DNA from 3 places in the Gracilibacillus marinus genome. Region 2 is predicted to be linked to each of the others. Evidence: riboswitches for the same ligand, from Rfam matches in the RefSeq annotation. Region 2 holds a riboswitch; each other region holds the start of a gene.
What was found. Region 2 has a riboswitch for S-adenosylmethionine ahead of ACFOZ1_RS01355 (PLP-dependent aspartate aminotransferase family protein). Riboswitches for the same ligand answer to the same signal wherever they lie in the genome.
Positions count from the first base shown of each region.

Region 1: it holds a riboswitch for S-adenosylmethionine, as region 2 does, so the genes downstream of both, ACFOZ1_RS00585 (phosphoadenylyl-sulfate reductase) here and ACFOZ1_RS01355 (PLP-dependent aspartate aminotransferase family protein) in region 2, are expected to answer to the same signal.
Region 3: it holds a riboswitch for S-adenosylmethionine, as region 2 does, so the genes downstream of both, ACFOZ1_RS02580 (OsmC family protein) here and ACFOZ1_RS01355 (PLP-dependent aspartate aminotransferase family protein) in region 2, are expected to answer to the same signal.

Region 1 is NZ_JBHSDV010000001.1:99,645-110,673, reverse strand. It holds gene ACFOZ1_RS00600 (ABC transporter ATP-binding protein) at 1-746, opposite strand, end outside; gene ACFOZ1_RS00595 (response regulator) at 894-1,535, opposite strand; gene ACFOZ1_RS00590 (sensor histidine kinase) at 1,542-2,654, opposite strand; SAM riboswitch class I at 3,037-3,153, shown strand; gene ACFOZ1_RS00585 (phosphoadenylyl-sulfate reductase) at 3,234-3,962, shown strand; gene ACFOZ1_RS00580 (assimilatory sulfite reductase (NADPH) flavoprotein subunit) at 4,058-5,857, shown strand; gene cysI (assimilatory sulfite reductase (NADPH) hemoprotein subunit) at 5,874-7,586, shown strand; gene sat (sulfate adenylyltransferase) at 7,586-8,773, shown strand; gene cysC (adenylyl-sulfate kinase) at 8,770-9,375, shown strand; gene ACFOZ1_RS00560 (GerAB/ArcD/ProY family transporter) at 9,520-10,617, shown strand; gene ACFOZ1_RS00555 (hypothetical protein) at 10,614-10,736, shown strand; gene ACFOZ1_RS00550 (Ger(x)C family spore germination protein) at 10,753-11,029, opposite strand, start outside.
Region 2 is NZ_JBHSDV010000001.1:276,022-287,050, reverse strand. It holds gene ACFOZ1_RS01375 (aminopeptidase) at 1-1,148, opposite strand, end outside; gene ACFOZ1_RS16480 (ATP-binding cassette domain-containing protein) at 1,148-1,570, opposite strand; partial or broken gene ACFOZ1_RS16475 (ATP-binding cassette domain-containing protein) at 1,643-2,152, opposite strand; partial or broken gene ACFOZ1_RS16470 (ABC-F family ATP-binding cassette domain-containing protein) at 2,129-3,070, opposite strand; gene cls (cardiolipin synthase) at 3,137-4,579, opposite strand; gene ACFOZ1_RS01360 (Hsp20/alpha crystallin family protein) at 4,658-5,092, opposite strand; SAM riboswitch class I at 5,255-5,374, shown strand; gene ACFOZ1_RS01355 (PLP-dependent aspartate aminotransferase family protein) at 5,448-7,115, shown strand; gene ACFOZ1_RS01350 (GDSL-type esterase/lipase family protein) at 7,351-8,271, shown strand; gene ACFOZ1_RS01345 (YpmS family protein) at 8,281-8,886, shown strand; gene ACFOZ1_RS01340 (response regulator) at 9,481-10,110, opposite strand; gene ACFOZ1_RS01335 (sensor histidine kinase) at 10,107-11,029, opposite strand, start outside.
Region 3 is NZ_JBHSDV010000001.1:571,564-582,592, forward strand. It holds gene ACFOZ1_RS02575 (response regulator) at 1-1,014, shown strand, start outside; SAM riboswitch class I at 1,881-1,987, shown strand; gene ACFOZ1_RS02580 (OsmC family protein) at 2,085-2,537, shown strand; gene ACFOZ1_RS02585 (sodium:solute symporter family protein) at 2,534-4,144, shown strand; gene ACFOZ1_RS02590 (LacI family DNA-binding transcriptional regulator) at 4,178-5,131, opposite strand; gene lacZ (beta-galactosidase, LacZ type) at 5,252-8,347, shown strand; gene pelA (pectate lyase) at 8,607-11,029, shown strand, end outside.

The DNA of each region.
Region 1 (11,029 bases), 180 kb from region 2:
TCTCCAGCTCTTAATGCATCTTCAAAAGCACTAGATGATTCTTCAAGAACTAAATCGATTGTTTCTTCACTCGATAAGATACTAACAAGCTCATCTTTCGTACCTGTAGCAATGATTTTTCCATTGTCCATGATATAAATTCGATCACAAAGTTTTTCTACTTCTTCCATGTAATGAGATGTGTATAGAACAGTCATCCCCTTTTCTTCATTTAGCCGTTTGACCATCTCTAAAATATAATGACGTGATTGTGGATCAATCCCAACTGTCGGTTCATCCATAATAATAATGTCAGGCTCATGTAATAAAGCAACAGCAATATTAATACGTCGCTGCATACCTCCTGAATAATTTTTAACCAATTCTTTTTGTCGATCTTTCAAACCAACAATCTCTAACACTTCTTGTACTCTTGACTCTAAATGTTTCCCTTTTAAGCGATAGATTTTGCCAAAAAACTTCACGTTCTCATATGCGGATAATTCCTTGTATAAGGCAATTTCTTGTGGCACCATTCCTAATGTTGGCCTAATTATATGTGGATTTTTGATAATATCTTGTCCTTCCCAAAACACTTTGCCACTACTTGGTTTAAGTAGTGTTGCAATCATGGAAATTAATGTAGACTTCCCTGCCCCGTTCGGACCTAATAACCCAACAGATTCTCCCTCTTTCAAATAAATATTCACTTCGTCTACTGCTACTTTATTTTTATATACTTTACGTAAGCTTTCTGTTTCTAACATTTGCACACACCCTTTCTCATCTTTATCCTTCTTTATTGTATAAAAAAAAGAGCAGTATCCATACTGCCTTTAGTCATTCCTTATCAAATAAACAGTGACTAGAGTCATTTATATTTTGTACAATTAGAAAATATTGCATTTCCCCCTCTATACATATCCATTATGAATTGCATAGATGGCTAATTGGGTACGATCTCTTAATTGTAGTTTATCTAATAAACTACTAATATGGTTTTTTACTGTACCAATAGATAATGCTAATCCCTCTGCAATTTCTTTATTACTTTTTCCTTCTCCAAGTAAACATAAAATGTCGCGCTCTCTTTTGGTCAAGAAGATAGTTGTCTCTTTACTATATGTTTTTTTCTTTTCATTTAATAAATGTGGCACGACTTTTCTAGCTACCTCACCTGGCAATTGCAATCCACCTTTTAGACAATCTTTAATTGCGCGAATAAGCTCATCTTTATTGGCATCTTTCAGTAGATAACCGTGCACACCTATTTTTAATGCTTCAATCGCATAATCTTCATCATTAAATGTTGTAAGGATTAACACTTTCATATCTGGATACCGTTCTAATAATTGTTGTGCTGTTTTGATTCCATCAAGTTCTGGCATCCGAATATCTAATATCGCTAAATCGAAATAATACTTTTCTCTTAGTTGTAATGCTTCTTTCCCATTTGTTGCCTCACCTGTCACAACTAAATCTGGATCTGTTTCTAGCATCATTTTTATACCTTGTCTAACAATCACTTGGTCTTCTGCAAGTAAAATAGAAACCATTTTCTCTCACTCCTTAAGTGGAAAAGATCCACGTACTACAAAATTATGCTGATATATAAAGATATCTAATTCTCCTCCTATTTGTTGCAATCGATCTCTCATTGATTGAATGCCAAAGCCTTCTCGCCATTCGACATCTTCTGTAAGTGGATTCGTAACTTCAAATCGAAATGTCGCAGAACCAGGTGCTTCTAACAAAACAGTAGCTTCTTTTCCCGCGCTATGTCTCATGATATTCGTTAACGATTCTTGGATTGCTCTATATACAACAGTAGCTTGGTCTGGACTTAAAGTAATCGACAAGGCATTTTGGCGCATGGAAAAGGTAATAGAAATATATTGTTCTGCTTCGAGTTTCCGTATTAATTGAATGATTGCCGCAATACCTGTTACAGAATCTTCCTTTAGTGCTTTAACAGCTTTTCTCGTTTCTTGTAAGCTTTCTTGTGCCAATACTTTTACTTGATTCCATTCTTCCCTGCCATCTTTCAAATGTAAAATTTCTATTTGCATTAATAAGTTCGTTAATGTATGACCAACTCGATCATGAATCTCTCTACCTATATGTAGTCGTTCTTGTTGTCTTGTTAACTGATCATGTGTGATGGTATCACGTTTTAATTTTTTATATGTATGTAATAATGCTTGGTATCGTTGTTCTATGTCAGATAAATGGTGGAAATACTTATAATATTCATAGATTGCTATAATGAGAATCGTTGCAAGCAATAAGTAAAAAGATACGAGTGTAATAGATAGGAATTCCATTTGTGTTAAAAAACTCGCTAGCAACACAGCAATGGTGAAGGTATATGTAAATCTTCCTGAAGTCCATTTGAAACATGATACAAGTAACAGAAGGAACATCAACAACACAAATGGGTTCATCCAATCATGTGAAGAAAACAAGAACGCGAGTGTAATGCTAATTAACTGTATACATAATAAATAAATAGCTGCTGATTTCGCAACAGACATAAAAAAGAATGCAACGAAAAATAGTGCCATCATACTAAATAAATATGCACTAGTTTCTGAACCACCAGCTAACTCTACTGTAATGGCAGATAACCAAACAAGAATCCATAATAATAGAGATACCCAAATATTCGATTTCATTTCGTTCTCCTCCTTAGTTATAATATACCATAACGGGAAGTAGAGTTATTTTTATTTTGAAGCAAGGGGAAAATTAAACATTGTTTGGTTCCTTTATCTCAGTTGATTTGCTCCAGTCGCTACGTTTCTAAACGGGTGTTTTCGCTTTTGTATCATCCAGCTCCAACACCCAGAAACTAGGCGACTTCACAAATCGCCCTACGATAAGTCATCATCGACTCGTTCCTCGTCGTGATTCCTTTATCTCAGTTGATTTGCTCCAGTCGCTACGTTTCTAAACGGGTGTTTTCGCTTTTGTATATTTTTTAATAATTCCGACTATTTTACTGTTGACTTTTCCAATAAATAGATATATCATAACATTAATTGTTTATATAAGGAATTCTTATCCAGAGAGGTGGAGGGGCAGGCCCTGGGAAACCTCGGCAACAGGTCAAGTAATGGGCACTGTGCCAAATCCTGCGGAACAGCATACACTACTGTTACCGGAAGATAAGAAGTGAACGTCAGTTGAACTTCTTATCAAAAAGATAAGAGGTTTTTTCGTATAATGATAGAATTTTAGAAAGGGGAAAAGGTATGTCAACATCTGTAATTACGTATGACCATTACGAAGAAAGTCATTGGAATGAGTATATACCAGAAGAAGCTGACTCTCATAAAGGTGCATTGATGATACTTGAATCTGCATACCAAGCATACGGTGATGCTTTGATTTATGCTTGTAGCTTTGGTGCAGAAAGTATGGTCTTAATCGATTTGATTTCCAAAGTTAAAAAAGATGCAAAACTCGTATTCTTAGATACTGGTTTACATTTCCAAGAAACATATGATTTAATTGACCGTGTGAAAGAAAAGTATCCACTTTTACAAATTGAATTAAAACAACCTAGTTTGACACTAGAGGAACAAGCAGCTCAACATGGTTCAGCATTGTGGAAAAGAAATCCAGATCAGTGTTGCTATATTCGAAAAATCAAGCCATTAGAAGAAGTGTTGTACAGTGCAACGGCTTGGATTTCTGGATTACGTCGAGAACAATCAACAAGTCGAGCAAACACAAAGTTCTACAACAAAGATGAACGATTTAAATCTATCAAAGTCTGTCCATTAATATACTGGACATTAGAAGATGTATGGAATTACATTCGCGAAAATGACTTACCATACAACACATTACACGACCAAAATTACCCGAGCATCGGCTGTATCCCGTGTACGTCACCAGTGAATCCAAATAGTGATGAACGCGCAGGAAGATGGGCAAATTCCCAAAAAACTGAATGTGGCTTGCATACAACAGGATGAGTTTCGATTATTTTTTTACCTAATTCAAAGTAAAACAATAGGTTTAATAAATATAATAGGTTTAATTACAAATTAATGAAATAGAGGTGAGCATGTTGACATTACAAGTTGTCAATAGTCCATTTGATCAAAAGCAAACGGACATATTAAATCAAGTATTACCAACATTAACAAACGCTCAAAAAAACTGGCTCGCAGGCTACTTAGCAGCATCTCAAGCAGTTGAAACACCACCACAACAAGTGCCACAAGCAACTGTCACAAAGCAGCCAACACGTACTATCACCATATTATTTGGCTCAGAAACCGGAAATAGCCAACGTGTCGCTGAACAGCTTTCTAGTACCTTGAAAGATAAAAACTTTACTGTTCAATTATCAAGTATGGATGATTTTAAACCAAAGAAAATCAAAGACGTAGAAGATTTGTTTATTGTCACAGCAACACACGGCGAAGGAGATCCACCAGATAATGCAATTCAATTCCATGAGTTCCTTTTAGGTAGAAAGGCACCTAAGTTAGATGGGGTTAGATATTCTGTTTTAGCACTTGGAGATGAGTCGTATGAACACTTCTGCCAAACAGGGAAAGATTTTGATAAACGATTAGAAGAATTAGGAGCAACACGCCTTTACGACAGAATAGACTGTGACGTTGATTACGAAGAATTAGCTGAAGAATGGATTAAAGGTATCGTTGGAACAATTCAAGAAGACAATGCTAGCGCTGTTGCAGATGTAACAGCAGTAACGGCATCTTCCATTGAACAACCTATTTATTCAAAAGCCAATCCATTTTCAGCAGAAGTATTAGAAAACATTAATCTTAGTGGTCAAGGCTCGAACAAAGAAACGAGACATATTGAGCTATTACTAGAAGGATCGAATTTCACATATGAACCAGGTGATTGTCTAGCAATCTATCCGAAAAATGATCCTGCATTAGTAAAAGCGGTAATTGAAAAATTAAATTGGAATCCTGAACAAACTGTTCCAATTAATAAACAAGGAGAAATCCGCTCCATCCAAGAAGCACTTACTTCTATTTTTGAGATTACAAGATTAACAAAAGGTTTATTAGATAAAGCTGCTGGGTTCTTTAAAAACAATGATTTACTAAAACTTATTGCAGATAATGATCAAATTAAACAATATATTGATGGACGTGACTTACTCGATTTGATTGAGGATTATCCACCAGCAGATTTAGACCCAACAACCATGATTGATTGGTTGCGAAAAATTCCTGCACGTCAATATTCTATCTCAAGTAGCAACAAAGCAAATCCTGACGAAGTGCATTTAACTGTTGCTACAGTCCGCTACAATAGTTGTGGTCGAGATCGTGCTGGTGTCTGCTCTGGTGAAATCGCAGACAGAATAAAACCTGGTGATGTTGTAGATGTCTATGTACACAAGAATCCGAATTTCAAATTTCCATTTGATGAACAAACTCCTGTCATCATGATTGGCCCTGGTACTGGTGTCGCACCATTTAGAGGCTATATTGAGGAACGAGAAGAATTAGATTTAAAAGGAGATACATGGTTATTTTTCGGTGACCAACATTTCAGATCTGATTTCTTATACCAAGTAGATTGGCAAAATTGGTTGAAAAAAGGCTATCTTTCTAAATTGGATGTTGCATTTTCAAGAGATACAGAAGAAAAAGTCTACGTACAACATCGCATGGAAGAACGTGGTAAAGAACTATTTGAGTGGATAGAACGTGGTGCACATATCTATGTATGTGGAGATGAGAAGCGAATGGCGAAAGATGTGCATCAGACATTAATCCAAATTGTTCAAGACCATGCGAATGTAAGTAGAGAAGATGCAGAAGCATATGTAAATCAATTAAAACAACAGAAACGATACCAACGAGACGTGTATTGATGAGGGGGATATAGAAATGTCGAATAAGGAGCAAAAATTAGATCCAATCGAACAACTCAAAGAAGATAGTCGTTTTTTACGAGGAACGATTAAAGAAGGATTAAATGACCCAATTACAGCAGCTATCTCAGATGACGATACAAAACTACTAAAATTCCATGGTAGTTACCAACAAGATGACCGTGATATTCGTGAGGAGCGTAGAAAACAAAAGCTAGAACCCGCCTATGCATTTATGTTACGTGTAGCAATTCCAGGTGGGGTTGCGACACCAAAACAATGGCTAAGTGTTGATCAGTTATCACAAAAGTACGGTGATAATACAATTAAACTAACGACACGCCAAGCGTTCCAACTTCACGGTATTTTGAAATGGAATTTAAAAGAAACCATCAAAACAATTAATGAAGAAGCAATGACAACTATCGCTGCTTGCGGAGATGTAAATCGAAATGTGATGTGTAACCCAAATCCATATCAATCGGACGTGCATCAAGAAATACAAGACTGGGCACAAAAAATCAGTGATTATTTATCACCAAAAACAGGCGCTTATCACGAGATTTGGTTAGACAGAGAGAAAATCGTTGATTCTAAAGTAGAAGATGAACCTATTTACGGAAAAACATATTTACCAAGAAAATTCAAAATAGGGATTGCGGCACCACCTTCCAATGATATTGATGTATTTTCACAGGATTTAGGTTTTATTGCAATCATCGAAAATAATGAAGTAATTGGGTTTAATGTCGTAGTCGGTGGAGGTATGGGTTCCACACACGGGAATACCAACACGTATCCACAATTAGCTAAACTTGCGGGTTATTGCAAAAAAGAAGACGTCATTCAAGTTGCAGAAAAAGTTGTCACAATTCAACGTGATTACGGAAATAGATCTGATCGCAAAAATGCCCGATTCAAATATACGATTGACCGGTATGGATTAGATTGGTTCAAAGAAGAACTATCAAATAGACTAGGGTTTGCCTTAGATGATGCGAAACCATATCACTTTGACCATAATGGAGATCGCTATGGTTGGATCAAAGGTGGAAACAGATGGCACTTCACATTATATGTAGAGAACGGAAGAGTAAAAGACACGGAAGAATACAAGTTAATGACTGCATTACGCGAGATTGCTTCTATTCACACAGGGGATTTCCGTCTCACACCAAATCAGAATTTAGTCATCGCAAATGTCACGACACAAAAGAAAAAGAAAATTCAAGAAATTATTGATATCTATGGATTAACTGACGGTAAACACTATTCCGGGCTTAGAAGAAATTCGATCGCATGTGTGGCATTACCTACATGTGGACTAGCGATGGCTGAATCTGAACGATACCTCCCTTCTTTAATCGATAAACTCGATGAAATTCTAATTCAAGAAGGCATTCGTGAAGAGGAAATTGTCATACGTATGTCTGGTTGTCCAAATGGCTGTGCTCGTCCAGCTCTTGCTGAGATTGCCTTTATCGGTAAAGCACCAGGCAAATATAATTTGTATTTAGGCGGAAGCTTCATTGGTGATCGGTTAAATCAATTATATCGCGAAAATATTGGAGAAGATGAGATACTTGCAACATTACAAGAAATCATTCATGCATATGCTAATGAAAGAGAAGCAAATGAAAAGTTTGGTGATTTCGTTGTTCGTAAAGGTTATGTAGATGCAGTTTATGATGGTCGCAATTTCCATAGAGAAACGAAAGGAGTTTTATAATGTCTGTTATCACGGATCAAAAAATAGAGACAATTGTCGCACATGGTGGAGAATTAGTAAACCGAGAATTAAAAGGAGAGCAAAGAGAAAAAGCTCTAGCACAAGCAAAGAATTATCCATCCCTTACCATTGATGCATGGGGTGTTTCAGACTTAGAATTAATTGCAATTGGTGGGTTTAGTCCATTAACAGGCTTCCTCGGCGAAAAAGATTATAAAGAAGTTGTCGAGAATGTCCATCTTGCTGACGGCACTGTGTGGAGTATACCAATCACACTTAGTGTTACAGAAGTGCAAGCAGATGCGTTAACAATTGGCCAACCTATCGCATTATACGGTCAAGATGGTATTCTTTACGGCATTTTAGATTTACAAGAGAAATATCGTTATGATAAGCACAAAGAAGCACAATATGTCTATGGTACTACAGATGATAGCCACCCTGGTGTGAAGAAATTGTATGAAAAAGGCGACATTTATTTAGCAGGTCCGATACAATTGGTTAATCGCCCATCGCACCAAGGATTCGAGAAATTTTATTTAGATCCGATTGAAACACGACAATTATTCCAAGACTTAGGTTGGAAAACAATTGTTGGATTCCAGACAAGAAATCCTGTCCATCGCGCACATGAATATATTCAAAAGTGCGCACTAGAATCTGTTGATGGACTATTACTAAATCCATTAGTTGGGGAAACAAAATCAGATGATATCCCTGCAGATATTCGTATGGAGAGCTACCAAGCAATATTGAAACACTATTTTCCTGAGAATAGAACTAGACTTGTGATTTATCCTGCTGCAATGCGTTATGCAGGGCCACGTGAATCCATTCTACATGCGATTGTCCGCAAAAATTATGGGTGTACACACTTTATCGTGGGCCGTGACCATGCAGGTGTAGGCGATTTTTATGGCACATACGAGGCACAAGAGCTTATTTCTAAATACGAAGAAGAGTTAGGTATTACTATATTTAAATTTGAACATGCATTTTATTGCAACAAATGCGAGAACATGGCTTCGCAAAAAACGTGTCCACATGATAAATCAGAGCATGTACATTTAAGTGGAACGAAAGTACGTGAGAAATTACGCAATGGTGAGGCATTGCCACGTCAATTCTCTCGTCCAGAGGTTGCAGAAATATTAATTAGAGGATTACAAAGAGGTGCAGGTGAATGACAAAAGCAACAAACATTGTTTGGCATGACTCTGTTATAACCAAACAAGATCGCACGGAATTAAATGGACATAAAAGCCCTGTGTTATGGTTTACTGGATTGTCTGGTTCAGGTAAATCTACAATCACAGTGGAATTAGAGAAAGCTTTATTTCAAAAAGGCGTCCGAACATATCGATTAGATGGAGACAATATCCGTCACGGATTAAATAATAATTTAGGATTTAGTCCTGATGACCGTAAAGAAAATATCCGCAGAATTGGAGAAGTTGCAAAATTAATGAGTGACGCTGGACTTTTAACACTCACTGCATTTATTTCTCCATATAAAGAAGACAGAGAGCAAGTCCGTGACATTTTAAATGATGGGAATTTTGTGGAAATATATGTAAAATGTAGCTTAGAAGGCTGTGAAGCACGCGATCCTAAAGGGTTATATCAAAAGGCAAGAGCTGGTGAAATTAAGGGATTTACGGGTATCGATGCACCATATGAAGAACCAAGTAATCCTGAATTGATTATTGATACTGAACAACTATCTGTCGAAGAAGCTGTTAGTACAATTATTCATTATTTAAAAGTAAATAATCATATCTCAGAATAGATAGATACTCTAGAAACAAATTAGTGCCATACTATATTTGTTTCTAGAGTATTTTTTTTAGTAAATTAATTATATAAGAAAAGATTAAATATACTCTTATTCGGCAAAACTGTATGTAATTGAACTATGTGAGAGGGTTATTCAATGAACACACCAAAATTATCTTCCATTCAATTACTATTTCTTGTAATTATTTTCGAAGTTGGTAGTACAACATTATTTGCACTAGGTATTGGTGCAAAACAAGATGCTTGGATTGTTATTCTTTTCGCCTACATTGTTGGAGTCTTATTACTGTTATGCTACACCCAGATTCCAAGATATTATAATCAGAAGGACTTCGGCTATATTTTAACAGATATTATAGGTAAGCCATTTGCTATCGTACTATTATTTCTTTATAGCATGTACTTTCTTAGCCAATCCACACATAACTTTTATGAATTTGGTGCACTCATTAAATTAACCGCACTTCCATACACACCATTGTGGTTTATTTTGTATGCGTTTATCTTTGTTGTAATATACATCCTTCGTCTTGGATTTGAAGTATTAGCACGGACTGTTGAGATTTTTTTACCATTTTTTATTTTTTTCAATTTGTTAATCTATTCGTTTAATTTTTTTACCGGTGAATTAGACATGAGCAATTTACTACCTATATTAGGCGATGGAATAGTTCCGATACTCCATCAATTACCGACTGTTATTGCATTTCCATTTGGGGAGAGCGTAGTATTTCTTATGCTCTGGCACTATGTGACATACCAAAGGGACATGCGCAAAATATCAATCATCGGTATGACAATCGCTGCAATATTATTACTACTATCTATCATTATTATTATTGGTGTATTAGGTCCAAGATTTGCATCTCAAACGGATATTCCTTTTTTAGAAATATTATTATCGATACATGTAGGATTGATTTTCACCAATTTAGACAGTATCGGTGTGTTTATTTTATTCATTGGAGGATTCTATAAAACTGCAATCCATGTGTACGTATCTTCGCTTTTATTAAGTTGGATTTTCAAAAAGGTATCAAAAAATACACTTATTGTCATCATAGGTTTATTCCTACCGATCATTTCCTTACTCCGATTTGATAATTTGGATGATCAACGTTGGAAAGGGGTTGAGTCAGGAGTCTATGTTATTTTAATTTATACGTTGATTCCTACTCTCATCCTATTATTACTCGTGATAAAAAATAGAAAACAAAGGAATGAGCAAACATGAGTTTTGATTTTCAAGTACTAAAAGAAGATTACTTATTAGCTTTTCTCCTTATTGGTGGATTAAGTTATATTGTTATTTTATTATTCTTCATCATTGTGTACGTATTTCGAAAATCATAACGAATAGAGCCAAACCCTATAGGCTTGGCTCTAATGTACCACGAACTAGACCAGTATTTTCTATCTCACACACTACTTCTATCTCAAATTTTACATCTGAAAATACTTTTTCCCAATTATCTTTCACTTCATTCCATTTCTGTGGCTCATATTTACGTAACAAATCACCAAACCCTAAAAAGTCTGTTTGAAATTCTGATTGTGCTTTATTGAATAGTTCTTTCAATCGTTTTTCAATTTCTGACTCTGCTAATTTTTGAACTTTGAGAACTAACTTTTGAATATCGCGATGT
Region 2 (11,029 bases):
CCGATCATAAAATCGACATGTGTTAAGCTATCATTCACACCATGTTGATCTAATTCTTTTTCGTTCATATCTGATCCGCCTTTTAAATTTGTCGGGTATGCCTTTCCTAATGCAATGTGACAAGATGCATTCTCATCATAAAGTGTGTTATAAAATATAAGACCGGATTGAGAAACTGGCGAAGAATGTGGCACTAAAGCAAGCTCTCCAAGACGTGTTGCTCCTTCATCTGTTTCTAACAAATGCTTCAATGTTTCATATCCTTGTTCTGCTTCAAAATCGACCACTTTACCGTCTTTAAATGTAAGACTAAATCCATCAATTCGATTTCCACCATATACAAGCGGCTTAGTTGCTGTAACTTTCCCGTTCACACCATATTTATGTGGGACTGTAAAGACTTCTTCTGTAGGCATATTTGGATTAAATGTAAATCCAGAAGTTGTTTCTGCAGAGCCGCCTTTCCAAATGTGGCCTTCAGGTAACTCAAATCGTATATCTGTACCTTCAGATTTAAAAATAAGGGCACGATATGCTTTTTTATTCAAAAATGCTCTCGCATCATGTAATAATTGATTATGTGCTTCCCAAGCAGCAATCGGATCTTCTTGATCGACACGAACAATTTTGAAGATTTCCTTCCATAAGCTTTCTATTGCTTCTTCTTTTGACAATTGAGGGAAAATCTTTTGAGCCCAATCCCCTGTCGGAATAGAAATAATCGACCACGGAATTCTGTCATTCATCGTATATTTGCGGAATTCTTTCATTGCTTCTGCACTTGCTTTATTTGCTTTTGCTACTTTTTTAGGATCAATATCTTTTAACAAATCAGGATTTGTGGAACGAATCGATAGTAATGCAGCTCCATCTTTTGCAAATGCAAGATGTTTCTCTATTTGCCAGTTAGGAATGTCTGCAAGTACGTCTTCTTCTACATGTTTGTATTTCAAAAATGTTAATTCATCATCTGTCCAATTAATGTGTACATCTTTCGCACCAATTTCATATGCTTTTCTTACAACAATTCTTGTAAAATCCGCACCTTCAATGGATGAATTAATCACTAATGCTTGCCCTTTTTGTAAATTCACACCTGTACGTAAAGCTAATTCAGCGTATTTCTCTAACATATGTTGTTCTGCCATTATACTTCCTCCTCCAATTGTTCTATTAATAATGATAATTCTTCCCATCTAGTCATTTTATGCTCTAATTGTGTTTCTACTTCTTTTTGTTTTTCAAAAAGAGGGTTGATTTTCCCAATATCACTTCCTGCAGCTACAATCTCTTGTTCAATCGTCTCCAGTTCTTGTTCTAATGCCGTAATATCTTCTTCGATTGTGTCCCATTCTTTTTGGTCTTTGTAAGAGAGTTTTTTCTTTTTTCTTTTCGGTTGTTCAGCGGATTGTTTAACAGATTGTACTTTCTCTTTTTCTTCTCTTGCTTGTTGCTCTCTAAATTCGGAATAATTCCCATAAAATTTTGTCAATGTTTCACTACCTGTAAATGCAATCACATTGTCAATCGTTTTGTCCAAAAAGTATCGATCGTGCGAGACTGTAAGCATGACACCAGGGAAACCTTCCAAATAATCTTCTAATACTGCTAATGTTTCTGTGTCTAAATCATTTGTAGGCTCATCTAAGAAAAGGACATTCGGCTCTTGCATGAGCACAGTTAATAAGTATAATCTTCTTCTTTCCCCACCAGATAATTTGCGGACATGTGTCCATTGTTGTGCTCTTGGAAACAAAAAGCGTTCGAGCATTTGCTCTGCAGAAATGGTTTGTCCATCTATCGTTGTGACCACTTCCGCCACATCGCGTACCACATCTATCACTTTTGCTTCTTCATTAAGTGGTGGATGATCTTGTGTATAATAGCCAATCTTTACTGTTTCCCCAATATCGATGGTTCCTTCATCTGGCTTTATTTTATCTGCTAATATATTTAATAAGGTTGTTTTTCCGCTGCCATTAGCCCCTACGATACCAATTCTATCTCCAGGCTTAATGAGGAAGTCGAAATGGCGAAATAGTACCTTCTCTCCATAACTTTTCCCTAAATCCTTTACTTCTATTACTTTGTTTCCTAATCTAACAGAACCTATCTCAAAACGAAAGTCACGTTTTGTTGTATCAAAGGACACTTCTTTTAGTTGTTCTGCTCGATCTATTCTTGCTTTTTGTTTGGTCGTTCTCGCCTTCACACCACTTCTTAGCCAAGCAATCTCCTTTTTCAACAAGCTTTGGTGTTTCTTCTCAGCAACTTCCAACTGTTCTTCCCTTAACGCCTTTTGTTCAAGGAATGTTTGGTAATTGCCTTCATATGTATAAAGATTTCCCTTATCTAATTCAAAAATTCGATTTGTCATACGATTTAAGAAATAACGATCATGTGTAACTAGAAGAATTGCTCCATGATAATTTGGCAAATAATCTTCCAACCATTCAATAATATCGTTATCTAAATGGTTTGTTGGTTCGTCTAATATTAATAAATCAGCAGGCTGAATTAACGCTTTTGCTATAGCAACTCTTTTTCGCTGGCCTCCTGATAATTCTTTGACATGTTGTTCTAATTTTTTTACCCCTAGCCTTGTCAAAATAGATTTTGCTACAGTCATCGCGTCCCATGCTTCTTGTTGGTCCATCTCTTCTTGCATATGTAATAGTTGTTTTTGTAATACTTCACTTTCAGGACTTTTTTCTAACTTCAACACAGCCTGTTCATAGGCACGTAATGTCACAATTATTTGTGCATTCCCATAATAGATTTGTTCTAATACCGTTAACTCTTCGTCAAGATTTGGATCTTGGTCTAAATATTCGATACGATAATCATTTGGATGTGTCATCGTCCCTGCTTCACTATGGTCGATTCCTGCAAGTACTTTCAATAATGTCGATTTACCTGTACCGTTTACTCCAATTAGCCCGATACGTTCTTTTTCTGTAATAGAAAAGGAGATATGGTCAAATAATACCTTTTCTCCAAATGTCTTTGTTAGTCCTTCTATTTTTAATTCACGCAATGGATTGTTCACCCTTTCTTTCCATAAGGCCATCTGTGATGTGAACATACATGTCTCATCGAATATATCTAGCATTCAAGAGACATATATAACACACTGCTATAATATTGGCGAAATTAAGCGTGCAATGGATTCTTTGAATTTAATCCATTTTGGTCTTTGTTGATATAGTCCATATGTCAATTGTGTCACATGTTCCATATCTTTTTCAAATTCATCAACTAGCATTTCCGCTAATGTCTCATTATATAAGAATGCATTCACTTCGAAATTAAGTCTAAAACTTCTCACATCAATATTCGCTGTTCCTACAGATGCAATTTTACTATCGACAACGATTGTCTTCGCATGTAAGAATCCTTTTTGATAAATGTATACCGTCGCACCTGCATTTAGCATTTCTCCAATATAAGAGTAAGTGGCCCAATACACAAATGGATGGTCAGGCTTGTTCGGAATCATAATTCTTACATCTACACCTGATAAACAAGCAATTTTAAGCGCATCTAATAAACTTTCATCTGGAATGAAGTATGGTGTTTGGATATATATATAATCCTTTGCTGACATTATCATTTTGATATAGCCATGTTTGATTTGTTCCCAGTCTGAATCAGGACCACTTGAAACAATTTGCATTCCGACTTTTCCTTTTCCTTTTGCTACATAATATCTTTCGTCATAGTCAATATCATGGCGAGAAGCTTGATTCCAGTCAAGAATAAATCGTGTTTGCATATTCTTCACTGCACTACCGACAACTCTCAGATGTGTATCACGCCAATAACCAAATTTCTTATCCATTCCTAAGTATTCATCGCCAATATTAAACCCACCGATGTAGCCAATTTTTCCATCAATGATTACTAATTTTCGGTGGTTCCTGTGATTAATCTTAAAGTTGACCTTAGGAATTAATGGTGGGAAGAAGCCTTCTACTTCTGCACCTGCTGCTCTCATTTCTTTAATAAGTTTACGACTTAATTGGCGCGAACCCATGTCGTCATATAAAAATCGTACTTGTACACCTTCTTTTGCCTTCTTCATTAATACTTCAGCTAATCTTCTTCCCAATTTATCTGAACGTACAATATAGTAGACTAGATGAATATGATCTGTTGCATTTTCTATATCTTCAATTAAAGAATTGAATTTTCTATTCCCATCTGTATAAATACGCACATCATTGTCTTGTGTGAAAATAGCATCATTGTTCCGTAAATGTAAATAGAATAAATCTTTGTATTGATTTAATCGATGATCATTTATTTCAAATTCATTTGCTTCAATTTCTCGTAATTGATGTTGTACTGCTGTTTTGACACCGAGCTTACTTTTTGTATCCCAAGTAAAAATAGTCTTATTACTAAGCTTACGACCAAATATAAGATATAAAATAAATCCGACTACTGGAATAAATGTTAATACCATAATCCATGCCCATGAAGCTGTTGCGTCTTTTCGTTCTAAGAAGATAATGGCTAGAGATAATATAATATTAAAAATCAAAATAATGGAGATAACTAGTTGAAAAATATCCACAGATCCCTTCCCCCTTTCTACATCTAAATATAGCACATTTCCACTAAAAAAAGGGATGGAAGCTATCAATGTATTGATTTATTTTTTCGGTATCCTCACTCGTAGAAGCCCGTTCGTAAATGTCGCCTTCATCTTGTCAATCTCTCCATCTGTTGGAATACGAATCGTTCTTTCCCTCAAGTATTCTTTTTGTTCTTTATGATAAAATCTATTTTGTTGGTCATACTGTTCTGTTTCTTCCTTGTGCACTATAGCAATCGTCATTGTTTTATCATTATACGTCACTTTAATTTGCTCTTTCTTCACATTTGGTATGTGCACATCGACAGTCCAATATGTGTCAAATTCTTTCTCTTCGATTGGAATCGCTATTTTTTGTTTGGATTGTTCAAAAAAATCATTCATCTGACTTAAAACGTCTTTTGTAGGATTCTCATATATTAATGCATCTAACTTGCGGACAATTGAAATTCCCCATTCAGGGATTAAGTTTTTACGTTCATTGTGATCCATTATTATCACCTACAATCATTATTTCTAATTAGTGTATGCACCTAAAAACGAAAAGCATAGGCAATTACCTCGACAAATTACTCAAATAATCAAATAATTCTGACAAAACAGTTGACGAATGGATAGGTTGTTGCTTATAATGTAAACAATTGAATCGAAACACTCTTATTTAGAGCGGCAGAGGGACTAGGCCCGTCGAAGCCCGGCAACCGTCAGCATAGATTATTCTAAGTTGAAATGGTGCTAATTCCTACAAGTGTATACGCACTTGGAAGATAAGAGGAGGCAAATATGACAAGACAACCTCTTCTTAAAAACTAAGAAGAGGTTTTTTATTATCCAGGAGGGGATTTCATTGACACATTCATTTAACATTACAGGAAACGAAACAACATTGCTACATGGCGGCCAACAAGTTGATCCAACAACTAATTCTCGTGCAGTGCCAATCTATCAAACTACTTCTTATGTATTTAACGATACAGAACATGCACAGAACTTATTCGCATTAGCAGAACCTGGTAACATTTATACTCGTATTATGAACCCAACTGTAGATGCATTTGAACAGCGAATCGCTCTACTTGAAGATGGCGTAGCAGCTGTTGCAACTTCTTCTGGTATGGCTGCAATTACAATGGCTATTTTGAACCTTGCCCATGCCGGTGATGAGATTATTGCAGATAGCAACTTGTATGGTGGTACATTCAATTTATTTAGTGTTACATTACCAAAATACGGTATTGACGTAAAATTTGTAGATGGAACAGATCCAGAGAATTTCCGTTCTGCAATTACAGAAAAGACAAAGGCAATCTTTGGTGAAGTGATTACAAATCCTAGTTTAAATGTTTTTGATATCGAGAAAGTAGCAGATATTGCACACGAAAATGGTATCCCACTAATTATTGATAATACATTTGCAACACCTTACTTATGTAAACCAATTCAATGGGGTGCTGACATTGTCGTTCATTCTGCTACAAAGTGGATAGGTGGACATGGTACAACAATCGGTGGAATCGTTGTAGATGGCGGGCGTTTCAACTGGAACAGCGACAAATTTCCAGGATTTACAGAACCAGATCATACGTATCATGGTATTCGATTTGGAATTGATATCGGCGCACCTGCATTTGCTATCAAATTGCGTGTACAATTACTACGTGATATCGGCGCGTGCTTAAGCCCACAAAATGCATTCTATTTCTTACAAGGACTAGAAACATTACACTTACGTATCGAGCGTCACAATGAGAATACACAAGCAGTTGCTGAATATTTGACGAAACATCCACAAATTGAATGGGTAACATATCCAGGTTTAGAAACACACCCATCACATGAAAAAGCGAAAAAATACTTAAAAGGTCAATTTGGTTCTATCATCACTTTTGGTATTAAAGGTGGTCGTGATGCCGGTCGCGCAATTATTGATCATATTACGTTATGGTCACATGTTGCAAATGTTGGTGATGCAAAATCGTTAATTATTCACCCTGCATCTACCACACACCAACAACTAAATAGTGAACAGCTAAAAACTGCTGGTGTAACGGAAGAATTAGTTCGTTTATCTGTCGGAATTGAGACAGTTGATGATATCATTCAAGATTTAGATCAAGCTATCGCTAAAGCAACAAATACTGAACCAACAGTACAACCTGATACTGAAAAAGCAATTAGTTGGGCACTTTCTTCAGCTTACGACCGTACAGATGGCGGTATTCGCGTAAAACAAATTGCTGTAATCGGGTCTAGTGAAGAAGCAACAGATACAATCAAATCTTTACGTAAAATTGGATTCCAAGTAACAGATGCAAGTGAAGCAGAAGGTGAGATTGATATTACATTAGTTGTTGATCCATCTAAGAAAGAGCTTGTGTCTCATCAATCTAAACTTGTTTGGTTCAGACATGAAGCTGATCAAACAATCAAACAACAAGCGGAAGCAAATGGACAAATTGTTGTGGAACACCGTTGTCCATTCCAAGAAGCAGACCGCTTACGTCGAGGAGAATAATTCTCCATAACCTTATGATATTTATCTCCCCAAGATAAATTAATTAAACCGTGAGTCATTAATTGATTCACGGTTTTTTCCTTTTTATGATATTATTTTAGCAACTATATTTTTTGAGTTTTCTATCCATCTACACATGTTAATCCAGTTTTTTGCATAAACTGACAGTGTAGAATCTAGTAAAATCGGGTATAGTTAATTTATACAAACGTTAATGTTACTGAAGGTGTGTACAATGAAAAAAAAGCAACGAATGCTCATTCTTACAATCACAAGTTTACTTGTATTAATACTAGGTATTTTCCTAGTTACAATAAATCAAAATGAAGAACAGATTCCTCCCACACAAGATGATACAACTGAAACGACCGAAGAGGAAGAAATTGAACAAGCAACCGAAGAGCAAGAATCTACTACAACAGGTGATATAGAAGAGACTGAAGAGACGAATGCATTTAAAGATACAGTTAAAGAAGTAGTAATAGATGCACTGAATTTCTTTAAAAAGGATACACATATCACTGCAATTGGTGACTCGCTCACTCAAGGTGTAGGTGATGAAACTGAGAATGGTGGGTATGTCGGTATATTAGAAGAACAATTTCGTGAAGCAGATGTTCAAGTAACGATTGATAACTTTGGAAAAAGAGGCAATCGCACAGATCAATTGTTAAAAAGATTAGAGAAAGAAGAAATCGTTGAATCCATCGAAGAGTCTCAAATTGTGTTAATTACAATTGGTGCAAATGATATTATGAAAATAGTAAAAGATAATTTTATGGATTTAACTGAAGAGCCATTTATACAAGAACAAGAACCATATAATGACAGGCTAACACAAATTATCGAACGTATCCAATCAATTAATAATGAAGCAGACATCTATCTTTTAGGTTTTTATAACCCTTTTGAGAAATATTTTAGCGATATTGAAGCACTCAACTCTATTTTAACTCGCTGGAATAATGAGAGTAGAGTTGTTGCTAATGAATTTGACAATGTAACGTATATCCCAATGGAGGATATTTATCAAAATCGAAGTGGAAATTTCTTTGCAGAAGACAATTTCCATCCCAACTATAATGGATATGAATTGATGGCTAATCGTGTATGGTCTTATTTGCAATCAAGTATGAACATCGACAACTCGCAGTAGGTGATAACAATGGAAGAGAAACGTATGATTAATTGGAAGAAACTCTTTATTATATTAGCAGTAATAAATGGCGCAGTACTACTCTCATTACTTCTTCTCATTAAGTGGCCAGTTAATGAAGAAGATTATCCTGAAAAAACTTTCTTAGAGGATCAATCTGGTGCTGAATTTACTATTAAATCAAGTAAAGAAAATCTAACGCAACTTGTAAATGCATATATCGATAAATTAATGAAAGATAAAAATGATCAGTATAGTGTATCGTTTGATGAAGAAGTGCATCTTATGGGAACAATTGAAGCTTTTTTTACAGAAGTGCCAGTAAAAATCACATTTGTGCCGATTGTACAAGAAAATGGTGACATTATTCTTCAATCTGAGGAAATGTCTCTAGGATTATTGCGTTTACCTCAAGATAAAATATTGAAATATGTGAATGACAAAATTGATACACCAGAATGGGTCGTCATTAATCCTAAAGAGGAATCCATTTATATTGCATTAACACAAATGGAATTAAAAAGTAACTTCAAAGTACGTGCACAGCAAATTGATTTAAAAAATGATAATATTACTTTCCGTATCAAAGTACCAAATGAAACGCTTGGTCTATAACAACTAAGAAGACTTGATACTTGAATCATGAATATTGTTCTTCACATAAGCCACGAACTATGCCATATGTGTTTTATGGCAATAAAAAGATGATATTCAATTAATAATGGTGAAATGAATGATGTGCGTATAACCGCTCCGGCTTGCCCACTCCCCTTTCCATGGGCTTTTTCCTTCAGCTAACTTTTTCACGCACAAACCGCATGAAAAAGTGGATCTTCAGGAAAAAGAATCCCATAGGAGTGGGAGTGGGCGCCTATGCTAATGGAAGTTCTACAATGTTTAGAAGTGCTGGCATTTGGGTTTGTTACGAATATGAACTGTAATCTAATGACACAATCTTAGTTGATATGAAAAAAGTCAACATTGTTATAAATACTTCAATCGTAGAGTAAAAAAAGCGTAGGTGTCCGTTTCCACTCCTGTGGGATGTTTTTACCCTAAGATCCACTTTTTTAGTGCCCTTTACTAAAAAAGTTAGCTTAGGGTAAAAACCCACGGAAAGGGAAACGGACAAGCCGGAGCGGTTGCCAAGCACATACAAAATTTAAAAACCGTCAGATAAAGTTATATATCACTTTTGTTGCTTTTGATTTACTTTAATCCATTTCGATAGCAATACACTGCTGCTTGGGTACGATCTTGTACTTGTAATTTACTTAATATATTACTCACATGGACCTTCGTTGTTTTTAATGCGATATATAACTCATCTGCAATTTCTTGATTTGACTTTCCATCTGCTATTAAGAGAAGGATCTCCATTTCGCGATTCGTCAATGCTTCATGGAGATTGGTTGATTTCGGTTGCCTGAAATTTTTCATCATTTTGGCTGTTACTTCTTTTTCTAAAACAGATTCTCCATTGTATGTATCTCGAATAGCATTAGCAATAACATCTGCTTTAGATGTTTTAAGAATATAGCTCGTTGCACCAGCTTCTAATGCAGGATATACCTTATCATCATCAATAAAGCTAGTCACAATAAGAATTTTTGCTTCAGACCATTGTTCTACAATTCTTCTTGTTGCTTCAATGCCATCCATTTCTTCCATGACTAAATCCATTAAAATGACATCAGGTCGCAGTTCAAGTGCTAAATCAATCGCTTTTCGGCCATTGTCTGCTTCTGCAATTACTTCCATATCTGGTTGTGTCGATAAAAATGCACTCACACCTATTCTTACCATCTCATGATCATCCACAAAAAGTACACGAATCATATACGATCCTCCTCTATACACGGAACACGTACTTCCAATTTAGTTCCTTCATTTGGTATGCTGACAATATGAATATGTCCACCTATTTCTTCTACTCGTTCTTTCATATTTGTCATTCCATATGAATCTACCTTTGTTTCCTCCATATTGAAGCCAATCCCATTATCTTTCACTCGCAAAATCACAAACTGATCACGCACAATACATAAAATATCAATTACTTCTGCTTTCGCATGACGTAATGCATTCGATAAGGCTTCCTGCAATACACGGAATAAATGATCTTCTACCCCTTTATTTACATAGACATCTTCAATTTTATAGGAAATAGTTATTGGAACTTTTGCTTGTAACTCTTGCAATAATTGTTCCATTCCTTCTTTTAACGTCTTATCTCTTAAAGCAACAGGCCTTAAGTGCAATAGAAGTGCGCGCATTTCTAGTTGCGCTTGTTGGATAATTGTTTCAATTTGTTCTAGTTGTCTTGTTGTTTGTTCATTTTTACCCGTATTTGTTGCATTCACTGCAGATACTAACATCGATGCTGCAAATAATTCTTGGCTAACAGAATCATGTAATTCTCTTGCCAATCGATTTCGTTCTTCTGAAATGACTTGATTCATTTTTTCTTCATAATCGTTCGCTCTGTCTTCAATTAATTTCTGTGCGCGTATGGTTTGTTGTTGAATATAATGCTGTAATTCTCTCAATTTATCTTGAACTACCACCATATCTTCAAATGATGGGTTATCCGAAAAGGTTTGGTTTTTTACAATCATAGAAAGATTTTTTTCTAAGTAATCCACACGTTTTTGCACAATGATTGATGTAATCACACCAATGGAAATGCCAAATAAAACCGTAAGTATTGGGACAATGATAATAAATGGTACTTCTAATACTTTCACTTCCCACAAAA
Region 3 (11,029 bases), 300 kb from region 2:
AAGGTTTCTGATTACCATGCTGATGTTCTATTTTTAGATATTGAGATGCCTGGAATAAACGGAATGGAGTTAGCGGAAATCTTATTAGATGAGAATCCGAAGCTTCATATCGTATTTGTTACTGCATACAATCAATATGCAGTAACGGCATTTGAATTAAATGCAATGGACTATTTACTAAAACCTGCGACTGCAGAGCGATTGAAGAAGACGACAAAACGATTAATGGAAAGAATTTCTTTAAATCAATTATCGGAAGAAGAAACTCCATCACAATATTTGTTTATTCAATTATTCCATACACCATTAGTTTTTGATGGCAACAAGACAATTGAATTGAAATGGCGTACATCTAAAGCAAAACAATTGTTCTTTTATTTATTACATCATCGAGATCGATTGGTAACAAAGGATGAATTAGTGGAACAATTATGGCCAGACTTTTCGTTGGAAAAGAGTTATACACAACTATATACGACGATTTATCATGTTCGTTCTACATTAAAGCAATATGTAAAGTATATTCAGATTAAGAATTCTAAAAATGGTTATTCCCTCGTTTTACGAGATGTGGAAATAGATGTAGACCTTTTTGAAAGATTTATTCGAGAAGACAAAGAAATAAATGAACAGACCATTCAAAAATATGAAGAAATAATGGCATATTGTAAGGGAGAGTATATGTTCAATCTTGATTACGCATGGGCGAATAATGAATACATAAGATTACAATACTTATGGGTCCAAACAAAGAAGAAAATGATTGGATGGTATACAAAAAATAAAGCTTATGAAAAAGCAACAGAACATGCATTAGAAATCTATAAACGATATCCATTAGAAGAAGAAGGCTATTTTGAACTCATGAAAATATTTGCTATTACTGGGAAGAGTACTTTAGTTCAAAAATGCTTTGAAGAATTAAAGGAAATGCTAGAAAAAGAGCTTGAACTACAGCCGAGTGTTGTTGTTATGGACTGGTATGAAGAGTGGCTAGAGAGTATAGAGGTTTAATAACTAAGTATTTGAAAAACGAACTCCTATTTTTGAATTGATTCCAATAGAATCAAAGTAGGCAATAATTTATTTTATCATACATATCAAACCGAGGTTTACCATCAATGGGACCTCGGTTTTTGTTGTCAAAAAGGAGTAGTTAAAAGTTAATTATTGGAAATCGTGACGTCTAGCTCCAAAGCTTAGAAACTACGCGACTTCACAAACCGTCCTACGATAAGTCATCATCGATTCGTCCCTCATCATTATTCCTTTTCCACGGTGAAGCGACCATAATACCCACAATATAATGAAAGTTTATACATATAGAATGCTAGTTGCGGGTAAACTGGCGCTAACACCCTGATAAGTTTCGCTACCAATCAGTCAGAGTTTATAACTCCAACTGATTGAAGTCTCACTTTATCTCAGTTAGTTTGCTCCAGTCACTACGTTTCTAAACGGACGCTTTCGCTTTTGTTCTCATCCAGCTTAAGCGTCCAGAAACTAGGTGACTTCACGAATCAACTGTCAATAAGTCATCATCGATTCGCAAGCTCATCGTGATTCCTTTTCCACGGTTAATAAGCGTCCGTAATACCCACAACATAATAAAGAGATTATATATTTAAAATGCTAGTTGTGGGTAAACGGTCGCTAACACCCTGATAAGTTTCGCTACCAATCAGTCAGAGTTTATAACTCCAACTGATTGAAGTCTCACTTTATCTCAGTTGGTTCGTTCCAGTCACTACGTTTCTAACCGGACGCTTTCGCTTTTGTTCCTACATTGTAATTTTAATACCAACTATTATAATCAGAATTATCAGAAAAAGTATTGACATTCCTTTTAAATTTTATTATTGTTAGTAACAACAAAATAATTCTTATCAAGAGCGGTGGAGGAATCTGGTCCTATGATCCCGCGGCAACCGGCTATTCGTTTAGCAATGGTGCCAATTCCAGCAGGGTAATTCCTGAAAGATAAGAAGAGCGATGAGTATGCAATCAAGCCTCTTTTTATCTTAGTTATAAAGATAAAAAGAGGCTTTTCGTTTTGTAGAAAAAGAGAAAAAGGAGAATGAAGGATGAGCAACAAAGAGATTCGAACAGTAAAAGCAAGTACAAAACAAGTATCACCACTTCGTTATGCCAATAAAGTAAGAGATTTTCACTTTGAGATTGATGAACCAGAAAAACTTGGTGGAACAAATACAGCACCAACACCGCTTGAATACATTCTCGGGTCATTTAATAGTTGTTTGCTAATAGTTGTAGAGATGGTAGCAAAGCAACATGGTTATCAATACGAGTATTTACAGTCAGATACTGTTGCGGAAATTGATCGTAGAGGCATTGCAGGTGTAGATGGTGTCATTCCGTATTATAAAAATGTCACAAGTGAGATTGAAGTTATTTCAAATGAATCGGATGAAGTAATTGAAAAATGGAAGGAAGAAGTATTGAAACGTTGTCCTGCATACAATCTGTTCTTAGATGCAGCAATCGATATTAACTTGAATTGGAGTGTGACGAAATGACATCATATGGGATATGGATGATTGCTATTGCATTAATTTATACGTCTTTATTAATTATCGTTGGTAAAATTGCACAGAAAAAAGCGGCATCAGGAGATAATTTCTTTGTTGGAGGAAGGAATTTCCGCTGGTGGACTGTCGCATTTTGTATTACTGGTTTATTCTCAGGATCTACTTATATTTCTATCGTAGAATTGTCTTATTTAACAGGTGTCTCTGCAATATGGTATGGCATTGCAGAAACAATTCAAATTCTTATTATTGCACTCTTAATGATTAAATCTTTCCGTAAGAAAATGCTCGTCACAGTATCTGGAATGATTGGAGATCGTTACGGTAGAGCAGCAAAAGGACTAGCTGGTGCAATTACTGCATTTGCATTCCCGATGTGGTCTGTTGCAACAGCGATTGCATTTGCTTCAGCATTGAATGTTTTTACAGGAATCTCTCTCACTTTCTCGATTGCGTTTACTGCATTATTATTATTTATCTATTTACAAGCAGGTGGGATGTGGTCTGTTGCATTCACGCAAACAATGAACTCGATTGTGTTTCTAATCATGTTAATTATTGGAGTTGTTGCTGTCTTTATTAATCCAGGTATTTCAGGGTTAGCGAACTTAGCGACAACTAGACCTGAGATGTTTGATTTTGGTGGTGTTGGACTGCAAGTAATTGTTGCATGGTTTGGAACATTCTTAGTAAATGTGATTTTAGCACAGGCTGCATTCCAAATGGCGTTATCTTGCCGTACACCAGAAGAAGGGCAAAAAGGGTTAATTGCTGCATCTGTAATGGGTGTCCCTTTTATTCTTTGTGGAATACTCTTTGGTCTTGCTGCTGCAATTGTTGTACCAAATAGTAGGTTAGGTTTAATTGCACTTCCAGAATATTTAAGTAGTGTGTTACCAGCCCCATTAGTCGGCTTATTCTTCCTAGGTATTTGGGCATGTGCATTAGGGTGGGGAGCACCATGTCAATTTTCTGGTGCGACTAGTTTAGGAAAAGATGTGGGTAGTTCCATAAATCCAAATGCGACAAATGAACAGTTGGTAAAATATACGAAAATCTCGTTATTAGTATTAACATTTTTAATGATTGGTTTTGGGTTATTGCGTACAGAGCAATCTGCATGGTGGAATGTACTTGCATGGACAACACGTAACTCTGCTACATTTGCACCAGTTGTCGCTGCATTATTCTGGCCGCTTGTGAACAGGTCTGCAGTTGTTAGTTCTTTATTTGCAGGCTTTGCGTCAGGTTTAACATGGTATCATTTAGGTGGATGGCATCCAAGTGAATTTTTCTTGAATGTTCACCCTGTATGGATAGGAATGTCTACAAATATTCTTGTACTTGTCATTGTTACACTAGTAATGCAAGCATCTAAATCTACATTTGTGTGGCGTACAAGTCCGAAGACACTAGCAACAGTAATTGGCGCAATTGTAGTTAGTGTGATTACATTAAGCCTATCATCGACATTATATGAGCTTGGATTACTAGGGTTGTTTGGTTTTGTATCGATTCTAAGTATTTTTATTCTATGTATTCAAGTCATCCAATTAGACGAACAAGAAGAGAATGTATTACATGTAGCTCAATAAAATACATGAACAGAAACAACCTGAATTATCCATTCAGGTTGTTTCACGTTGTATCAATGTAGTATCAATATATACTTTTTTTGGAATATCTCGATCATCTTTCAGCCGTTCAACTAAAAGATCTACAGCTGTTTTTCCCATCCATTCCTTTTCGATTCGAATCGTAGACAATGCGGGATAGACATATTTTGATACACTAATATCATTTATACCGATTATTCTACAATCATCTGGTATTTTAATTGATGCTTCATGTAATGCTTTTATCGCACCTATCGCAAGTGGATCATTTGCTGCGACAAAGCCGATATTTGTTACTTTATTTGACTTTAAAAATGTCTGCATTGCTTCATAACCATTGGTGATATGATAATTTGTTTCAATAAAAAGCTTTTCATTATAGCAATTCTTCTCTACCAACATTTTTCGCATTGCTTTTTCTCGTATATCCTCTTTGCCACCAATAAATCCAATCTGAGTGATTCCTTGTGTCATCAAGTGTTCGACAGCTTGACGAATGACAGAAGAGAAGTCTACTAAAACCGCATCACAACCAGCATTCTCAGTATCTGAATCTACTAATACGACATTGCATGATTTCTGCTTCATTAGTGTAATTTCTGTTGTCGTAAATCGTCCAACAGCAATCACGCCGTCAATTGTGTTAGGAATACTCTCTAATTCGTCTCGCGTGAATTTTTGTAATTGAATATGATGTTTCTCTGCTCTTTCTTCAATTCCATGTCGTATCGCCATATAGTAAAGGTCAGATAATTCTTCTGATTCTGTGACCCAATGAATAAATGCAACACGCCTGTATAATTTTTTTCTTGAAGTATTTTTGCTATAAGATAGTGATTCCGCGATTTCAAATATGCGCTTTTTTGTCTCTTCACTTACAGATAAGGTACTATCATAATTGAGCACTCGAGAAACCGTTGCAATCGATACATTCGCTTTTTGTGCAATATCTTTTATTGTAGTCATAAGAGTCCTCTTTTCACTTTTAGTAAAACTAGAGTAAAATTTAACTTGATTATTTTTACTAATTATTATATCCTTTGATTAATGATTCGTCTACCACAATTTCAAGGAGGTATGATTGTATTGAATTTATATAAAGAAAAACTAATTTATCAAGCACCAGAAAATGGGTATCCAGAATGGAATAATAATCCGGAAATATTCCAAATCAATAGAATGGAAGCGCATGCAAGTGTGGTTCCTTATGCTACAATTGACGATGCTTTGGCTGGTGATCAACAGCGATCTTCGAATTGGATGTCACTTAATGGGAAATGGCATTTTCGCTTTGCGGAAAATCCTGATGCAAAAATCAGTCGTTTTTATGAAGAAGATGTTTCTTCATGGGATAAGATTCAGGTGCCTGCACATTGGCAATTGGAAGGATACGATTATCCACAATATGTGAATACAAGGTATCCATGGATAGAGCATGATGATATCGAAGCACCATTCGCGCCAACGAATTATAATCCTGTTGGTCAATATGTTACAACTTTTACGTTACCAGATGATTGGGAAGAGAAGCCTGTGATTCTCCATTTTGCTGGCGTGGAATCTGCTTTTTATGTATGGATTAATGGTGAGCTTGTAGGATATAGTGAAGATACGTTTACACCTGCAGAGTTTAATATCACACCATATTTAAAAAGTGGTGAGAATAAGCTCGCAGTGGAAGTGTATAGATGGTGTGATGCGAGTTGGCTTGAAGACCAAGATTTTTGGCGTATGAGTGGGATTTTTCGTGATGTGTATGTATATGCATTGCCAGAAGTACATTTGTATGATTATTTAGTACGCACAACATTTGATGAAAAGTATCGTGATGCACAATTAGAAGTATCCGCAAAAATGATGAATTATTTTGAAAAAGAAACAAATGATACTATATTGCAATGGCAATTGCTTGATGGGACAAATCACAAGATAGCAGAGTCTGTCCATCAATTACCAATATCAGAGGTTCAAGAAGCAGAAGTGCGTTCGGTAATTGACGTGAAAAATCCAAAGCAATGGAGTGCAGAGAAGCCGTATTTGTATACACTACTATTTGTAATCAAAGATTTAAATGATCAGATTATAGAAACTTTTGCTACAAAAATAGGCTTTCGACAATTTGAAATGAAAAATAATCTAATGTATCTCAATGGAAAACGAATAGTACTAAAAGGTGTGAATCGTCATGAATTCGATGCAGACAGAGGAAGAGCTGTAACTGTTGATGATATGATTAAAGATATTACGATAATGAAGCAATACAATATCAATGCTGTCAGGACATCTCATTATCCTAATCATCCTAAGTGGTATGAACTTTGTGATCAATATGGATTGTATGTGATTGATGAGGTGAATTTGGAGACACATGGTACGTGGCGTTATGGTCAAGAAACACTAGAAGATACAGTACCAGGAAGTAGACCAGAATGGACAGAGAATGTGTTAGATCGTTGTCAATCCATGTATGAACGGGATAAGAATCATCCATCGATTATTATTTGGTCATTAGGCAATGAATCGTTTGGTGGGGATAATTTCTTAAAAATGTATGATTATTTTAAGAAAAATGACCCAACACGACTTGTTCATTATGAAGGCGTATTCCATTATCGCCCATCAGATGCTGCATCAGATATGGAAAGTACGATGTATCGTAGCCCACAAGAACTTGTGCAATATGCTAATCATCCTGGAGAGAAGAAGCCATATATTTTATGTGAATATTCCCACTCTATGGGGAATTCAACAGGTAATTTACACAAATATACACAACTCTTTGATCAATATGATGTCTTACAAGGTGGCTTTATATGGGATTTTAAGGATCAAGCATTACGTCATCAAACAAAAGATGGCACGAGTTATCTAGCATATGGCGGAGACTTTGGTGAATCTCCACATGATGGTAATTTTGCAGGTGATGGCGTTATTTATGCAGATGGTACAATTTCTGCAAAGTTACATGAAGTAAAGGCATGTTATCAAAATATAGATGTGGAGCCAATAGATATTCAAAAAGGGGAATATGTTATTCATAACAAGCATTTATTCACATCTTTATCTGACTATGAATTAGTATGGAAAATAGAAACAGAAGGTGAGTTGCAATTAACTGGTTCCTTAACTGTTGATATTAAACCATTAGAAAAGGCGCAAGTATCATTGCACTATCCTGAAAATATTTTCATAAAAGAAAAAGAACAAGTTGTGACAATCGCATTCTTATGTAAAGAAAATCCATTTTGGGCGGAAGAGAAACATGAGATTGCATTTACGCAATTTGTTGATCCAAAGCGTGTTGTCCATAATGAAAAGGTAGATGGACAACTACAACTTGAGGATAAAGAGTCTGAATATGTAATCAATGGTGAGCAGTTTTCTATGAAAGTAGAGAAAGGTACTGGTTTGTTATCATCTTATGTAGTGAAGGGAAAAGAATTCCTGCATTCCCCATTACGTTTGAACTTCTGGCGGGCGATGACTGACAATGACCGTGGTGCAAAGCTTGATGAACATAGTAAAGTATGGCGTGAAGCAAGTTATAGGTACAAGTTAGATGAGATAAAGGTTGTGGAGAAAGCAAATACTATCCATATTATGTCTTTATTTGAATTACCAACAAATCCTGTGACAACCACATCTGTAACGATGCTTGTAACTGCAGATGGCGCAATAAATGTAACACATGATTTACAGCCAGGCGAAGGACTACCTGATATTCCAGTAATCGGTGTGGAGTGGGAAATGGATGACAGTTATCGTGACCTTGTCTGGTATGGAAAAGGTCCACATGAAACGTATTGGGACCGACAAGTGAGTGGAAAAATTGCTATACATCAAGCAACCGTTGACGAACAGGTGGAACCTTACTTAAAACCACAAGAAACAGGCAATAAATGTGGTGTGAGATGGATGGAGGTAAAAGGAGAAGAAAACGGACTACTTATTGAAGGAAATCCAACGATTGAAGCGAAAGTATTACCATATACAAAAGCAGAGTTGGAAGAAGCAAGTCATCATTATCAATTACCTTCATCAGATAAAGTAGTAGTTTCGGTGAATGGTTGGCAAATGGGTGTTGGTGGTGATGATAGTTGGGGAGCGCAAACACATCCAGAATATCGTATTTTTGCTAATCGTAATTATTGTTATTCGTTTACGATTCGACTAATTAAATAAAAATTATTTTTTGTGTAATAACTGTAACCGTTAATGGTTGCAGTTTTTTTTATATTTTTATCTGTATAGAGCAAATCGGTCAAAATATATCCATATATGTAATGATTTTTACTCATAGACGTAAAAATATGTAATCTATAGATTGATACAATAGAGATAGTAGAAAAATATAGGAGGTGAACATTTGAGTATAAAAAAGAAAGCGCTTTAATAACTGCATAGACTTACTCTAAATAACAAAAAAATAGGAGTGTATCGAATGAAGAAAATTTGCCATATTCTTTTAGTTTTTCTTTTAATTCTAACTACAATGCCAATATCTAATGTAACAATCCAGGCAGAAGCAGCAACGGATGCTCCAACAGGTCTTACAGCAACAGCTGATGATGGTGAAGTGAAGCTCGAATGGAATCGAGCAATTGGTAATGGAAAAACAATGCTTTATATCGGTGATGATATTCCCTCAGATCACAAATCTATTGCTCATTTAGAGACATTAGGTTTTCAACAAATTGATTTAATGCGCGCGAAAGAAGTAACGACAGAAGACGCAGAAGGATATGATATCGTATTCGTTGGAGAAGGGGGTGGATCTGCAGATATTGGTCAGAAATTCATGAATGTGGATATCCCTGTTGTTTATGCAAAAGGTTGGGTTGTAGATGATGTGCATTTAAGTGAGAGTATATCAGGTTCATCTGGAGATATTGACGGACAAACAGAAATTACGATTCAAGAGAAATACCATCCTTTAGCAGCTGGACTAAGCGGCAATGTTGAAGTATACAATCAAGCAGGAAAAGTAAACTTCGGTACACCAGGAGAGGATGCAACAGTCATTGCAACAGTGAATGGTGATCCAAATAAAGCTACGATATTTGCCTATGATAAAGGGGATAAACGAGTAAATGGAGAGACTATCCCAGCAAAACGTGTTTTAACATTTTTGCATAGAGATAAAGAAGATCATATGACAGAACTTGGGTGGAAATTACTTGACGCTTCCATTGCATGGGCATTAGATGCAGAAGAAAAGAAAAAAATGTTGTATATCGGAAATGATATCTCAGCAGATGTAAAAACATATACGCATTTAGACGCATTAGGATATCTTCAAATCGACTTTGCACAAGCTAAAACTGTTACAACAGAAGATACAGAAGGCTATGATATTGTATTTGTAGCTGAATCAGGCGGATCAGGAGACATTGGTCAGAAATTCATGCATATTCCAATTCCAGTTGTCTATGCAAAAGGTTGGGTTGTAGATGATGTACATTTGAGTGAAAGTACGTCAGGTGCGTCTGGTGATATTGATGGCCAAACTGCTATTCAAATTCAAAATGCTTCACATCCATTAGCTGCAGGTTTGAGTGGAGAAGTGGAAGTATATACACAAGCAGGAAAAGTGAACTTTGGAACTCCTGGAGAAGAGGCAGATGTTATTGCAACAGTTGTAAATGATGATACCAAATCAACTATTTTCGCCTATGAAAAAGGTGCAAAACGCGTGAACGGAGAAGCTGTCCCTGAGAGACGTGTTTCTACATTTTTATTCAGAGATCAAGAAGACTTCATGACAAACGCAGGCTGGAAGTTATTCGATACATCCATCGGGTGGGCGTTAGATTTACAACCATCAGAGTTACCTGAAGAAAAGACATTTACAGTGAAACGAAGTCTAACTCCAGGTGGTCCATATGAAGTGATTGCTACAGGAGTTAAAGGTACTAGCTTTACAGATCAAAAGGTAACGAATGGTACAACGTATTATTACACGATTTCTTTAATGACAGGGACGAGTGAAAGCGATGCATCAGAAGAAGTTCATGCAACACCAGTAGAGAGCTTACCAGCACCGACAGGAGTAATTGGAATGCCAGGGAATGGAGAAGTCACAATTAGCTGGGACGCGGTCGAAGAGGCGACAGTCTATGATGTATGGAGAAGTGTGGTAGATGAACCAGATGCATATCAAATGATTGCGAATAACCTAACGGAAACTTCTTATACAGATCAAACAGTTATCAATGGAAATGACTATTATTATGTGATTACAGCAGGAAATGATGTCACAACAAGTAAGTATTCTACAGCAGTACAAGTAACACCAGTTGATACAAGTCCTATTATTGAATTAATAGATGCACCTGTTGCTACGAATAAAGCGGAGTATGTATTAAAAGGAATGGTAGACCAAGCAAGTACTGTAACAATAAATAGCCAAGTAATCACACTTGCAGATAATCACTCCTTTACACATACATTACAATTAATAAAAGGAAAAAATACGATTACGATTGAAGCAGTAAATGAAAATAATGAAGCAGCTGCACCAGTAATTCATACAGTCATCTATGAAACAGACGCACCTGTCCTTACATTAGATGAATTAGTAGGGGAAGAAAAAGGAGAGTATGTAGAGACAGTATACAATCCTTATCCTATTTCTGGTGTCTTGAATGAAAGTGGAAATGTTCTTATTAACGGAGAAGAAATAGAAGTAAATGATGATTATACTTTTTATACAGAAGTGAAATTGTCTCCAGCTATAGAAAATACGATTACGATAGAAGCAATAGATGATGCAGGAAATAAATCTGAACTTATTGAAATATCTATTTTCCCTGTTGCTAATGCAGTACCTCCAGGGCCAATTGAAATAGAAAGTGCGGAGGTAAT